DNA from 2 places in the Acidovorax sp. GW101-11A03 genome. Region 2 is predicted to be linked to the other one. Evidence: riboswitches for the same ligand, from Rfam matches in the RefSeq annotation. Region 2 holds a riboswitch; the other holds the start of a gene.
What was found. A riboswitch is a leader RNA that binds a small molecule or an ion and turns the genes downstream of it on or off. The one in region 2 is predicted to bind S-adenosylhomocysteine.

Region 1 (5,961 bases), on a different contig from region 2:
AGATAATTTGCAGTCGCTTTATGAGTGATGTAGTCTCTGAGTGGCAGCTCTGTGACCAGAGCGCCCAGGCCATATGCAGTCAGAACTAGCGCGGCGGTCAGTGCTGGCCAGATGCGCAAAAAGCGCCGCAGCGCAAATCGAAAGAAATTTGGGTCACGCTGCCAACTAGCAGCGACCAAATAGCCGCTAATAATAAAAAATATTGCGACGGCCAAGCCCCCGTAGCTATGGATTCCAAAGAAGCTGGGCTCCATCTGACCCGTCAAGGCGTAATGGTGACTGATAAGCACCATAGAGGCCGCCACGATACGGATCGCGTCAAAGTTGTTGCCGGCGAATGAAGATCCCCCTGCGTGTATATGTGCTGCACTCATTTCAATGTCAGCGCATCAAGCATTGGCCTGCAATGCCAACCCCGCATGCTCCCGCAGCGGATGGAAGTGGATCTTGGGAAACCGCTCCTGCGCCAACCGCACGTCGTACGGCGAGGTGCACAGGTACGCCAGCGTATCCGCCGCATCGTGCGCCAGGCGCAGCGGGTAGGCATCGGTGAATGCACGCAGGTCGGCCGCGTTGTCGGCGGTGATCCAGCGGGCGCCCGTGTACTGGCAGCCTTCCAGGCGCACATCAGCGTCGTATTCGGCCTTCAGGCGGTGCTGTACCACTTCAAACTGCAGCTGGCCCACGGCGCCCAGCAGCATGTTGCCGCCCGCGTCGGGCTTGAAGACCTGGATCGCGCCTTCCTCGCCCAGCTGGGCCAGGCCCTGTTGCAGCTGTTTGGTGCGCAGCGGGTTCTTGAGCACCACGGTCATGAACATCTCGGGCGCGAAGAAGGGCAGGCCGGTGAACTGCAGGTTGGCACCGTCGGTGATGGTGTCGCCCAGCTGCACGCCGCCGTGCGTGGTGAAGCCGATGATGTCGCCCGCGTAGGCTTCTTCGACCGCTTCTCGGCGCTGGGACATGAAGGTCACGACCGAGGTGGGCCGCAGCTCCTTGCCGGTGCGTTGCACCTTGAGCTTCATGCCCGGCGTGTATTTGCCCGAGGCCACACGCACGAAGGCGATGCGGTCGCGGTGGTTGGCGTCCATGTTGGCCTGCACCTTGAACACCACGCCCGAGAAACCTTCGTCTTCGGGCTGGATGGTCTTGACAACGGGCTGCTTGTTGACTTCGAGCGTACTCACGCGCGGGCCAGGGGGCGGGGCCATGTCCACGAGGGCATCCAGCACTTCCATCACCCCGAAGTTGTTCACGCCGGAGCCGAAGAACACGGGGGTGAGCTTGCCGGCCAGGAAGGCCTCGTGGTTCCACTCGGGCGATGCGCCGGTGGCCAGCTCCATGCTGTCCATGGCGGCGTCGAATTCGGCACCAAAGCGGGCGCGCAGCGTGTCCACGTCGGTGAGCGGGATGGACTCGAAATCCTGCGGGCGGCGTTCGCTGCCGGACTCGAACACGGTCATCGTCTTGGTGCGCAGGTTGATGATGCCGCCAAAGCTCTTGCCCTGGCCTACGGGCCAGGTCATGGGGCAGCAGGGCATGCCCAGCTCGCGCTCCACTTCGTCCATGATGTCCAGCGGGTCGCGCACCTCGCGGTCCATCTTGTTGACGAAGGTGATGATGGGCGTGTCGCGCTGGCGGCAGACCTCGATGAGGCGGCGGGTTTGTGCTTCCACACCGTTGGCCGCGTCGATCACCATCAGGGCCGAGTCCACGGCGGTGAGCACGCGGTACGTGTCTTCGGAGAAGTCCTTGTGGCCGGGCGTGTCGAGCAGGTTGATCACATGCTCGCGGTACAGCATCTGCATGACCGAGGAGGCCACCGAGATGCCGCGCTGCTTTTCAATTTCCATCCAGTCGGATGTGGCGTGGCGGCTGGCCTTGCGGCCCTTGACGGCACCGGCGATCTGGATCGCGCCCGAGAACAGCAGCAGCTTTTCCGTCAGCGTCGTTTTACCGGCGTCGGGGTGGGAAATGATGGCAAAGGTGCGGCGGCGCCGGGTTTCGGGGGCGTAGGACACGGGGGGATTCCAAGAGGGCTAGGGCCGCTGCGGCAAGGGCTGCGGCAGCAGGCGCGACAGGCGCGGTGCGCCGAATCGCGGGATTTTACCGGGCGGGCGCTCTGGATTCCCCGGGGCGGGCATCAGCTATTCATTGCGCTGCACGCCACCCACAGCGCTTGAAGCTGGCGCGTACAAGGCCAGCGCACCCGTGGAGCTGACTTTGTCAGGCCACCGGGTGCGCCCCCCTCCCGCCCCGCATAGCGGGGCGAGAGAGGGGGAAGGCGCACAGCGCCTCAGGGGGTGTTTCACTTCGCCTGCGTGTGGCGGGCGTACATCTTCTGCATGCCGCCGATCCAGCGTTCGTAGTCCTGCCCTTTGTTGCGGAAGTACTGCGTCACCTCGGGGTGGGGCAGTACCAGAAAGCGCCCGTCCAGCATGGCGGCCAGCACGTCGCCCGCCACCTGCTCAGGGGGGAGGATGCCGTCGTGCGAGGCCGATCCGCCGTCGCCCGTGACCATGGCGGTGCGTACCGACTGCGGGCACAGGCAGGCCACGCCCACGCCCTTGCGGCCGTAGGCGATGCGCAGCCATTCGGCAAAGGCCACGGCCGCGTGTTTGGTCACGGCGTAGGGGGCGGATTCGACAATGGTCAGCAGCCCGGCGGCCGAGGCCGTGACGAGGAAGAAGCCCTCACCACGCTCCACCATTTCGGGTACCACGGCCCGGGCCGCCCATACATGAGCCATGCCGTGGATGTTCCACATGGCGTCCCACAGCGGGTCTTCGAGTTCGATGCCGCCCGGGCGGCCCAGGATGCCCGCGTTGGAGATGTAGGCGTCCACGCGGCCATAGCGTTCGCGCGTGGTGGCCACCAGGGCCTGGATGTCGGCCTCTTTGGAGACATCGCAGCGCACGGCCAGGCCCCCGATCTCGTCGGCCACGGCCTGGGCGGGTTCCAGATGCAGGTCGGCCACGACCACGGCGCGTGCGCCCTCCTGTGCAAAACGCCGCGCGATGCTGCGGCCGATGCCGCTGGCGCCGCCGGTGACGATGACGACCTTGTCCTTGGGGTCCATGCTGTGCTCCTTGATGGCGCTTTTGAAAGAGCACCAGTGTCAGGGGCTACGCCAACCCCGGCAGCCGCACAGGTGACATGGGTGGTTGGCATGTTGCCGACGTGAAAGAGCAAGGGCGAGTGAGCGCGGGGCGGCCCCACCCGCAGCCGGGGATGTTTCCCCGCCGGGCACTTGCTTTTATAATCCGCCGATCCGAGGAGCGTTGCAGCGCCCCCAGCACAGGCGGGGCGTGAGGCTCGGAGTCACCCAGCAACGACGCTCATCCACTTCTCGTGTGGTGAGCCTTGTCACTCCCCCGACCAGTGGTTTTTCAAACATGCTTTGGAGCACACCACCATGAACGCACGCGTCAACGCCCCGGTCAACACCGACTGCATCATTGCCGACATCGGCCTGGCCGATTGGGGCCGCAAAGAGATCCGCATCGCCGAAACGGAGATGCCCGGCCTGATGGCCATCCGCGAGGAGTTCGCGGCCAAGCAGTCGCTCAAGGGCGCCCGTATCACCGGCAGCCTGCACATGACGATCCAGACCGCCGTGCTGATCGAAACGCTGCAAGCCCTGGGCGCCGATGTGCGCTGGGCCTCGTGCAACATCTTCTCCACGCAGGACCATGCCGCCGCCGCTATCGCTGCCACCGGCACGCCCGTGTTTGCCGTCAAGGGCGAGACCCTGGCCGAATACTGGGACTACACCCACCGCATTTTTGACTTTGGCCCCAAGGGCACCGCAGGCGAAGGCCCCAACCTGATCCTGGACGACGGCGGCGATGCCACGCTGCTGATGCACCTGGGCAAGAAGGCCGAGAAGGACGCGTCCGTGCTGGCCAACCCCGGCAGCGAAGAAGAGCGCATCCTGTTCGCCGCCATCAAGGCCAAGCTGGCCGAAGACAGCACCTGGTACAGCCGCAAGAGCGCCGAGATCATCGGCGTGACCGAAGAGACCACCACCGGCGTGCACCGCCTCAAGGAAATGTCGGCCAAGGGCTCGCTGATGTTCCGCGCGATCAACGTGAACGACTCGGTGACCAAGAGCAAGTTCGACAACCTGTACGGCTGCCGCGAGTCGCTGGTGGACGGCATCAAGCGTGCCACTGACGTGATGATCGCCGGCAAGGTGGCCGTGGTGGCGGGCTACGGCGACGTGGGCAAGGGCAGCGCCCAGGCCCTGCGCGCCCTGAGCGCCCAGGTGTGGGTGACCGAGATCGACCCCATCAACGCGCTGCAGGCTGCCATGGAAGGCTTCAAGGTTGTGACCATGGAATGGGCCGCCGACAAGGCCGACATCTTCGTGACCACCACCGGCAACCGCGACGTGATCACTTTCGAGCACATGGCGGCGATGAAGGACCAGTCCATCGTTTGCAACATCGGCCACTTCGACAACGAGATCCAGGTCGCCAAGCTCGAAGAACACTGCCAGTGGGAAGAGATCAAGCCCCAGGTGGACCACGTGATCTTCCCCGACGGCAAGCGCATCATCCTGCTGGCCAAGGGCCGCCTGGTGAACCTGGGCTGCGGCACGGGCCACCCCAGCTTCGTGATGTCCAACTCGTTCGCCAACCAGACCATCGCCCAGATCGAGCTGTTCACCCACAGCGACTACTATGAAAACGGCAAGGTCTACGTGCTGCCCAAGCACCTGGACGAGAAGGTGGCGCGCCTGCACCTGAAGAAGGTGGGCGCCATGCTGACCGAGCTGAGCGACGACCAGGCCGCCTACATCGGCGTGCCCAAGCAAGGCCCTTACAAGCCCGATACGTACCGTTATTGATTGGATGTGCTGAGGGGGCGGTGCCCCCTTCTTCCCCCGTGGCGTGACGCTGCGCGGGGCCGGGCAGCGGCGCTTGCACGCCGGGTGCTGATTACCTGATTGCTATGTTAATGATAGCTATCAGGGCATGATGGTCGCGCGGTAGCGGCTGTTTTTACTCATAAAAGGACGGGCGCCATGCGCGCAGATGTGTTTTTGGTGGAGCGGGGGCATGCCGCCACACGCTCGCAGGCCCAGCGCCTGATTGCGTCGGGTGTCGAATGGCGCCTGTCGCCGCTCGCGTCCTGGCAGAAGGTGGCCAAGAATGGCGACGACATCCCGGCCATTGCCGAGGTGCAGTTGCTCGACAGCGCCGAGGCCAAGTACATCTCGCGCGGCGGGCTCAAGCTCGAAGGCGCGCTCGATGCCCAGGGTCTGAAGGTGCAAGGGCTGCGCTGCCTGGACGTGGGGCAGAGCACTGGTGGTTTCACCGACTGTCTGTTGCAGCGCGGTGCCGCCCAGGTGATTGGCGTGGACGTGGGCCATGACCAGCTGCACGAGCGGCTGAGGAACGACCCGCGGGTGGTGTGTGTCGAGGGCGTGAACGCCCGCTCGCTGACGCCCGAGGCGCTGCAGCAGGCCTGCGATCTGGCGCTCTCGGAAGTCATCGAGCTGGAAGAGGACAACGAGACCCAGCCCGAGGCCCCCTACAGCTGGATGCGCAACGGCGGCCAGGTGGACGAGGACTATGACGACAGCGACGATGCCAAGGAAAAGGACATCGAAGCCTTCAAGGCCGAACGCGCCGAGCTGGCCAAGGCGCGCGCACAGGGCACGCTGCCGGTGGAGCGCCGCCGCCGCGCCGACCGGGAAGATGTCGATATCACGCCCGAATTTGGCCTGGTGACGGGCGACCTGTCGTTCATCTCGCTCACACTGGTGCTGCCCGCGCTGGTGCCGCTGCTGGCGCCACAGGGCGACCTGGTCATGCTGGTCAAGCCGCAGTTCGAGCTGCAGCCCGGCCAGGTGGGCAAGGGCGGTATCGTGCGCGACGAGGCTCTGTACGCCGTGGTCGAACAACGCATCCGCGATTGCTGCGCCACCGTGGGCCTGGCCGTGCTGGCGTGGCTGGA
Region 2 (5,961 bases):
GGCGGTGACGGCGAAGAGGCCCGCGTAGTCGGCAATGCCGCTGTCTTTGGGCGCCACAAAGTCGGCCAGGCAGCGGCTGGGGCGGGTCACGCCGTCGATGGTGTGCTTTTCGGCCTGCTGGCGCAGGCCGTACCAGGTCATGGCGACCTCGGTGCGGGTGTCGTCGGTGTAGAACTCGATGTCGTCGCCCACGCTGTTGGCGGGCAGCAGCGCCAGCACGCCGCTGGCCGTAAGCCAACGGCCTTCGATGATCTTTTTCAGCATGGCCTGGCCGTCGGCAAACACGCGCGTGGCTTCCACACCCACCACTTCGTCGGTGAGGATAGCGGGGTAGGGGCCGGCCAAGTCCCAGGTCTGGAAGAACGGGCCCCAGTCGATGTACTTGGCCAGTTCGGCCAGGTCGAAGTTCTTGAACACGCGGCGGCCCAGCGCGCGGGGCACGGTGGGCTGGTAGGCCGACCAGTCGATCGGCGTCTTGTTGGCGCGGATCTTGGCCAGGGGCCACAGGGGTGTGGCCTTTTTGTTGGCGTGCTGGGTGCGCACTTTTTCGTAGTCGGCGTTCAGCTCATCCACGTAGCTCTGCACGCCGTCGCCCAGCAGGCTTTGCGCCACGCTCACGCTGCGCGAGGCGTCGGGCACATAGACCACGGGGCCTTCGTAGTGCGGCGCGATCTTGACGGCGGTGTGCACGCGGCTGGTGGTGGCGCCGCCGATGAGCAGCGGGATCTTCTTGACGCGGAAATGCTCGTCCTTCTGCATCTCGCCGGCCACGTACTGCATCTCTTCGAGGCTGGGGGTGATGAGGCCCGACAGACCCACGATGTCCGCCCCCTCGACCTTGGCCTTGGCCAGGATCTCGTGGCAGGGCACCATCACGCCCATGTTCACCACCTCGAAGTTGTTGCACTGGAGCACGACGGTGACGATGTTCTTGCCGATGTCGTGCACGTCGCCCTTGACGGTGGCGATCACGATCTTGCCCTTGCTGCGCACGTCGCGCCCGGCCAGTTCGTCCTGGCGCTTTTCTTCCTCGATGTAGGGAATCAGGTGGGCCACGGCCTGTTTCATCACGCGCGCGCTTTTCACCACCTGGGGCAGGAACATCTTGCCCGCGCCGAACAGATCGCCCACCACGTTCATGCCATCCATGAGCGGGCCTTCGATGACGTGCAGCGGGCGACCGCCCTTGGCCAGGATCTCGCGGTAAGCCTCTTCGGTGTCTTCGGTGATGAAGTCGGTGATGCCATGCACCAGCGCATGGCTCAGGCGCTCGCCCACGGTCTTGGGGTGCTCGGGCGTGCCGCGCCATTCAAGCTTCTTGCTTTCGTCCTTGGCGCCGCTCTTGGCCGTTTCGGCAATCTCGACCAGGCGCTCGCCCGCGTCCGGGCGGCGGTTGAGCACCACGTCCTCCACGCGCTCGCGCAGCGTGGGCTCCAGGTCGTCGTACACGCCCACCATGCCCGCGTTGACGATGCCCATGTCCATGCCGGCCTTGATGGCGTGGTACAGGAACACGGTGTGGATGGCCTCGCGCACCGGGTCGTTGCCACGGAAGCTGAACGACACGTTGGACACGCCGCCGCTGACCTTCGCGCCCGGCAGGTTCTGCTTGATCCAGCGCGTTGCTTCGATGAAATCGACCGCGTAGTTGTTGTGCTCCTCAATGCCCGTGGCCACGGCAAAGATGTTGGGGTCGAAGATGATGTCTTCGGGCGGGAAGCCCACCTCATCCACCAGCACGCGGTAGGCGCGCTCGCAGATCTCGATCTTGCGGGCGTAGGTGTCGGCCTGGCCCACTTCGTCAAACGCCATCACCACGGCGGCGGCGCCGTAGCGCTTCACGAGGCGCGCCTCGTGCTTGAACTTCTCCACGCCCTCCTTCATGCTGATGGAGTTGACGATGCCCTTGCCCTGGATGCAGCGCAGCCCGGCCTCGATCACGTCCCACTTGGAGCTGTCCACCATGATGGGCACGCGGGCGATGTCGGGCTCGGACGCGATGAGTTGCAGAAACCGCACCATGGCGGCCTTGCTGTCGAGCATGGCCTCGTCCATGTTGATGTCGATGACCTGCGCGCCGTTTTCCACCTGCTGGCGCGCCACGGCCAGGGCCTCTTCGTACTGGCCGTTCAGGATCATGCGCGCGAACGCCTTGGAGCCGGTGACGTTGGTGCGCTCGCCGATGTTGACGAACAGCGTGCCCTCGCCAATGGAGACAGGCTCCAGGCCGGACAGCTTCATGGGGGGCAGGGACGGGGCAGACGCGGACATAGGACTCACCTGTGCAGGGGCAGCAGAAAAACAGGTGAGCGTCGTTGCGGTGGGGCTTGAATAGCTTTTGGGTACCCAAGCCTGACGGCCCCGTCGTGGTGAGAGGCCGCTGCAACGCTCCTTGGGCAGAAGCGGATTTTACCGGGTGATACTAGCTGGCGTTCGCCGCATCAACGCACAGGCAGGAATTGCAAAAAGGTGCCGCCCACAATGCCCTGCACGTAACTGATGGCGGCGCGGCGGTACTTTTCGGTGGTGAACGCGGCCAGCAGGTCCAGCCGCGCGATGATCTTGCCGAACTCGCGCTCGAAGCTCAGGTTGCGGCCCTGCTGGCCGATCTCGTCGGCCAGCAGCAGGGGCTGGCCCTGGGCGTTGCGGCGCTGCGCCAGCAGCCACACGGCGGTCTCGACGTTGCGCGCGGCGTTGTAGAGGTGCTGGGCATCCATGCCGTCGAGCAAGAAGAACTCGGTCTTGCCGCCGTGGGCGGTGATGATCATGTCGGCCGTGGCGTGGATGAAGGCCGCCACGCGGTCGCCAGCGAATTCCGGAGCCAGCGCGAGCGCCATGGCGGCGATGTCGCGGCGGCCCTGCAGTGGGGCCCAGGGCTGGCGCTGCAGCACGGCGGTGCGCAGCTGCTCCAGCGCCTGCTCGCGGCTGGTGGCGCTGCCCTTGCGCCATTCGGCGGGGTTGCGGCGGTAGAGCTTGTCGGCCAGGCGCAGCAGGCCGTCCAGGTTCTCCTGCATGGCCAGGGTGGCCATGCGGTTGGCGTCGGACTGGGCCAGTTCGGCGGCATGGGTGGGCGCACCCGTCACCTCGCCGCGCGGCGTGGGGGCGTTGCTGGCGCAGCCTGCCAGCACGCAGCAGGCCGCCAAGCCAGCCCACCGGCCCGGCAATCCCCGCAGCAGCAGCAACAAAAACGGCCCTCTCATGGGGCCGATTATGGGTGGCGGCTGAGCGCCCCTGACCGCCGCCGAACTGCGTTTGACATTGTTTGAAGAAGCGCGCTCTAGGCTGTTGTTACGACGCTGCCAGGGCCGAAGCGGGCAGGCCGAACAGGTGGTCAAACACCCAGTTGAAAACAAAGGTGTAGCAAAGGAAGAACACGATGAGCCCCAGGTCCATCACAAACGCGTGCCACAGGCTCACGCCGAACCACCAGGCAAACAGCGGCACCAGCGTGAAGACCAGGCCACCCTCGAACCCGATGGCGTGCGCCACGCGCCGCGCCACGCTGCGGCCGCGCACGGGCTGGCGCGCCTCCCAGCGCTCGAACGCCCAGTTGAAGACGATGTTCCAGACGATGGCGATCACCGACGCCGCCACCGCCACCACGCTCGAATGCCCCGCGCCCTGGCCCGTGAGCAGCGCCAGGCCCACCGTGGCGGCGCCGATGGCGATCAGTTCGTACAGGGTCACGTAGATCACGCGGCGCTTGACGCCTTGCAGGCCAAAAAGAGTGGGTGTCTTGTCCATGGCCGGTACTTTATATTCGCCGTACTGACACATAAAGTCAGCTTGTTTCAGTTTTACTGATAAATCAAACGACCATGGCCTTCAATTCCGACAGCGTGCAGGTGTTTCTAACCGTGCTCGACCAGGGCTCGTTCTCGGCCGCCGCGCGGGCGCTGTCGCGCGTGCCCTCGGCTGTGAGCATGACGATGGCGCACCTGGAGGCCGAGCTGGACATCCAGCTTTTTGACCGCAGCGGCCGCGAGCCCCGCCCCACAGCGGCGGCACGTGCGCTGGAGCCCCAGGCCCGGCTGCTGGCCCAGCAGCTGCAGCAGCTCAACGCCCAGGCACTGGCGCTGACCCAGGGGCTGGAAGAGCGCCTGACCCTGGCCATCGCCCCCGAGCTGCTGGCCGCGCGCTGGCGGGGGCCGCTGGCGGCGCTGGCGCACGAATACCCGCTGCTGCAGGTCGAGGTGCTGGCCGCGCCGCAGGTGGACGCGCTGGCGCTGCTGCACAGCGGGCGAGCCCAGTTGGCGCTGGTGTTTGAACGGCCCAGCATCGACGGGCGCGAGGGGTTTCAGGAGGTGGGCACCGAAACCCTGGTGGCCGTGATCGCTCCCGATCACCCCGTGCTGGCCGGGGCCCGTGCGGCCGCCCAGGCACGCGGCGAGCCGCCCGCGGGCGCCATGCTGCGCGAGGAGCACCTCACCACCACGCGCCAGATCGTGGTGGCCAGCCGCGACCTGGGGCAGACCGACCCGCGTTTTGTGTTTGCCCGCCACCACTGGCGCACCGACAACCACCTGGCCGCGCTGGGCCTGATCGAGGCTGGCCTGGGCTGGGGCTGGCAGCCGCGCGCGCTGGTGCAGCCGCGCATCGCGGCGGGCACGCTGGTGGAGATGCCGTTTGAAAACCTCAGCAACGGCACGGCGCTGTGGGTGGATGTGGTGTGGTCCAAGGAACGGCCGCTGGGCCTGGGCGCGGCGCGGTTTGTGGCGCTGATGCGCGACAGCGCCACGCCGCAGGGCGCGGCCCGGTGAGGCGTTCAGGGCAATAAACTGGTGTCAAAAACGGCCTTTCCGCCCGTCCATATTGCCTCATAAGCTATTACTTACATAGCAACCTGCGCCGTCACAGCCTGGTACTCCCGGCACTCGCCGTCCTCCGGCACCCACAGGCGGTGGGCCCAGCCGCCGTCCAGCGCCAGCTGGCGCACCGCTGCGCGCTTAGTGGGGCAATGGTCCAGCGCTTCCAGGTGGTTCACCACCAGCGCCCCGGGGGTCAATCGCGCGGCTTCGGCCATGTCGACGGCATCCATGAGGATTTCTGCGCCCAGGTCAAAACGCGCACCCCCAGCGGGCAGCACGGCTACATCGGGCTGCAGGCGCGCCAGGCAGTCGCGCACCGTGGGCGTGAGCATGGTGTCGCCCGCCAAGTAGACGCTGGGCTCGCCCGGCAGCTCCAGCAGGTAGCCGTGGCCATGCTCCATCAGGCGGCCGACCCAACCGGTGCCGTGCACACAGGGGATGGGCGTGATGTGGCCGCCCAGCACCAGCGGCTGGCGCCCTGGCCCCGCCAGCGGGTGCACCTGCAGGCCCCGCTGCGCGAGGTAGCCCGCGTCGTGCGGCATGCACAGCACGGGGATCTGCCGCTCGCGCAGAAAGCGCTTGCCCATGCGGTCCAGGTGATCGAAGTGGCCACGCTGGCAATGGGTGATGAGGGCGTGGGTCACGCGCTGCAACAGCGCGTCCGTGCCTGCGGGCAGTTCCACGATGGGGTTGCGCTGGCGCCCCGCGCCCAGGTAGCGCAGTGCGGGCAGGCTGCCCCGGGGCGCGAGCATGGGGTCCACCAGCAGGCCCACGGGGCGGCCCTCGGCGGGAGTGAATTCAAGCAACACGGTGGCGTTGCGCAACTGGGTGATCTGCATGGCGGGGCTCCAGGGGCGGTGGGAATGCCATGGATTGTTGGGATTCTGGGGTGCAGAGAAAATGGCTAGCCTTGACAACTTCTTTCCATTTCAGGCCACCTGCGCTGAAGCTACTGCCATGCCCTCATCCCCCCCACCACCCCTGCGCCTGGCGCTGCTGCTCTACCCCGGCTGCATGCCCGCCGGCCTGTTTGCCACGGCCGACCTCGCACGTGCCGCCAACCTGCGCGCGCAGCGCACCGTGGTCACCACCTGCTGGGCGGGGGTGGAGCTGGCGCCCGTGCCCACCTGGCAGGGCCCGGCCCTCACACCCG

Region 1: it holds a riboswitch for S-adenosylhomocysteine, as region 2 does, so the genes downstream of both, ahcY (adenosylhomocysteinase) here and metH (methionine synthase) in region 2, are expected to answer to the same signal.

The regions. Positions count from the first base shown of each region.
Region 1 is NZ_JBWKZU010000010.1:69,968-75,928, forward strand. It holds gene AC07Z7_RS06780 (acyltransferase family protein) at 1-374, opposite strand, end outside; gene AC07Z7_RS06785 (peptide chain release factor 3) at 390-2,018, opposite strand; gene AC07Z7_RS06790 (SDR family oxidoreductase) at 2,306-3,076, opposite strand; S-adenosyl-L-homocysteine riboswitch at 3,265-3,344, shown strand; gene ahcY (adenosylhomocysteinase) at 3,413-4,849, shown strand; gene AC07Z7_RS06800 (TlyA family RNA methyltransferase) at 5,027-5,961, shown strand, end outside.
Region 2 is NZ_JBWKZU010000041.1:9,991-15,951, reverse strand. It holds gene metH (methionine synthase) at 1-2,280, opposite strand, end outside; S-adenosyl-L-homocysteine riboswitch at 2,301-2,400, opposite strand; gene AC07Z7_RS16890 (hypothetical protein) at 2,442-3,200, opposite strand; gene AC07Z7_RS16885 (PACE efflux transporter) at 3,289-3,744, opposite strand; gene AC07Z7_RS16880 (LysR family transcriptional regulator) at 3,819-4,760, shown strand; gene AC07Z7_RS16875 (MBL fold metallo-hydrolase) at 4,832-5,647, opposite strand; gene AC07Z7_RS16870 (helix-turn-helix domain-containing protein) at 5,766-5,961, shown strand, end outside.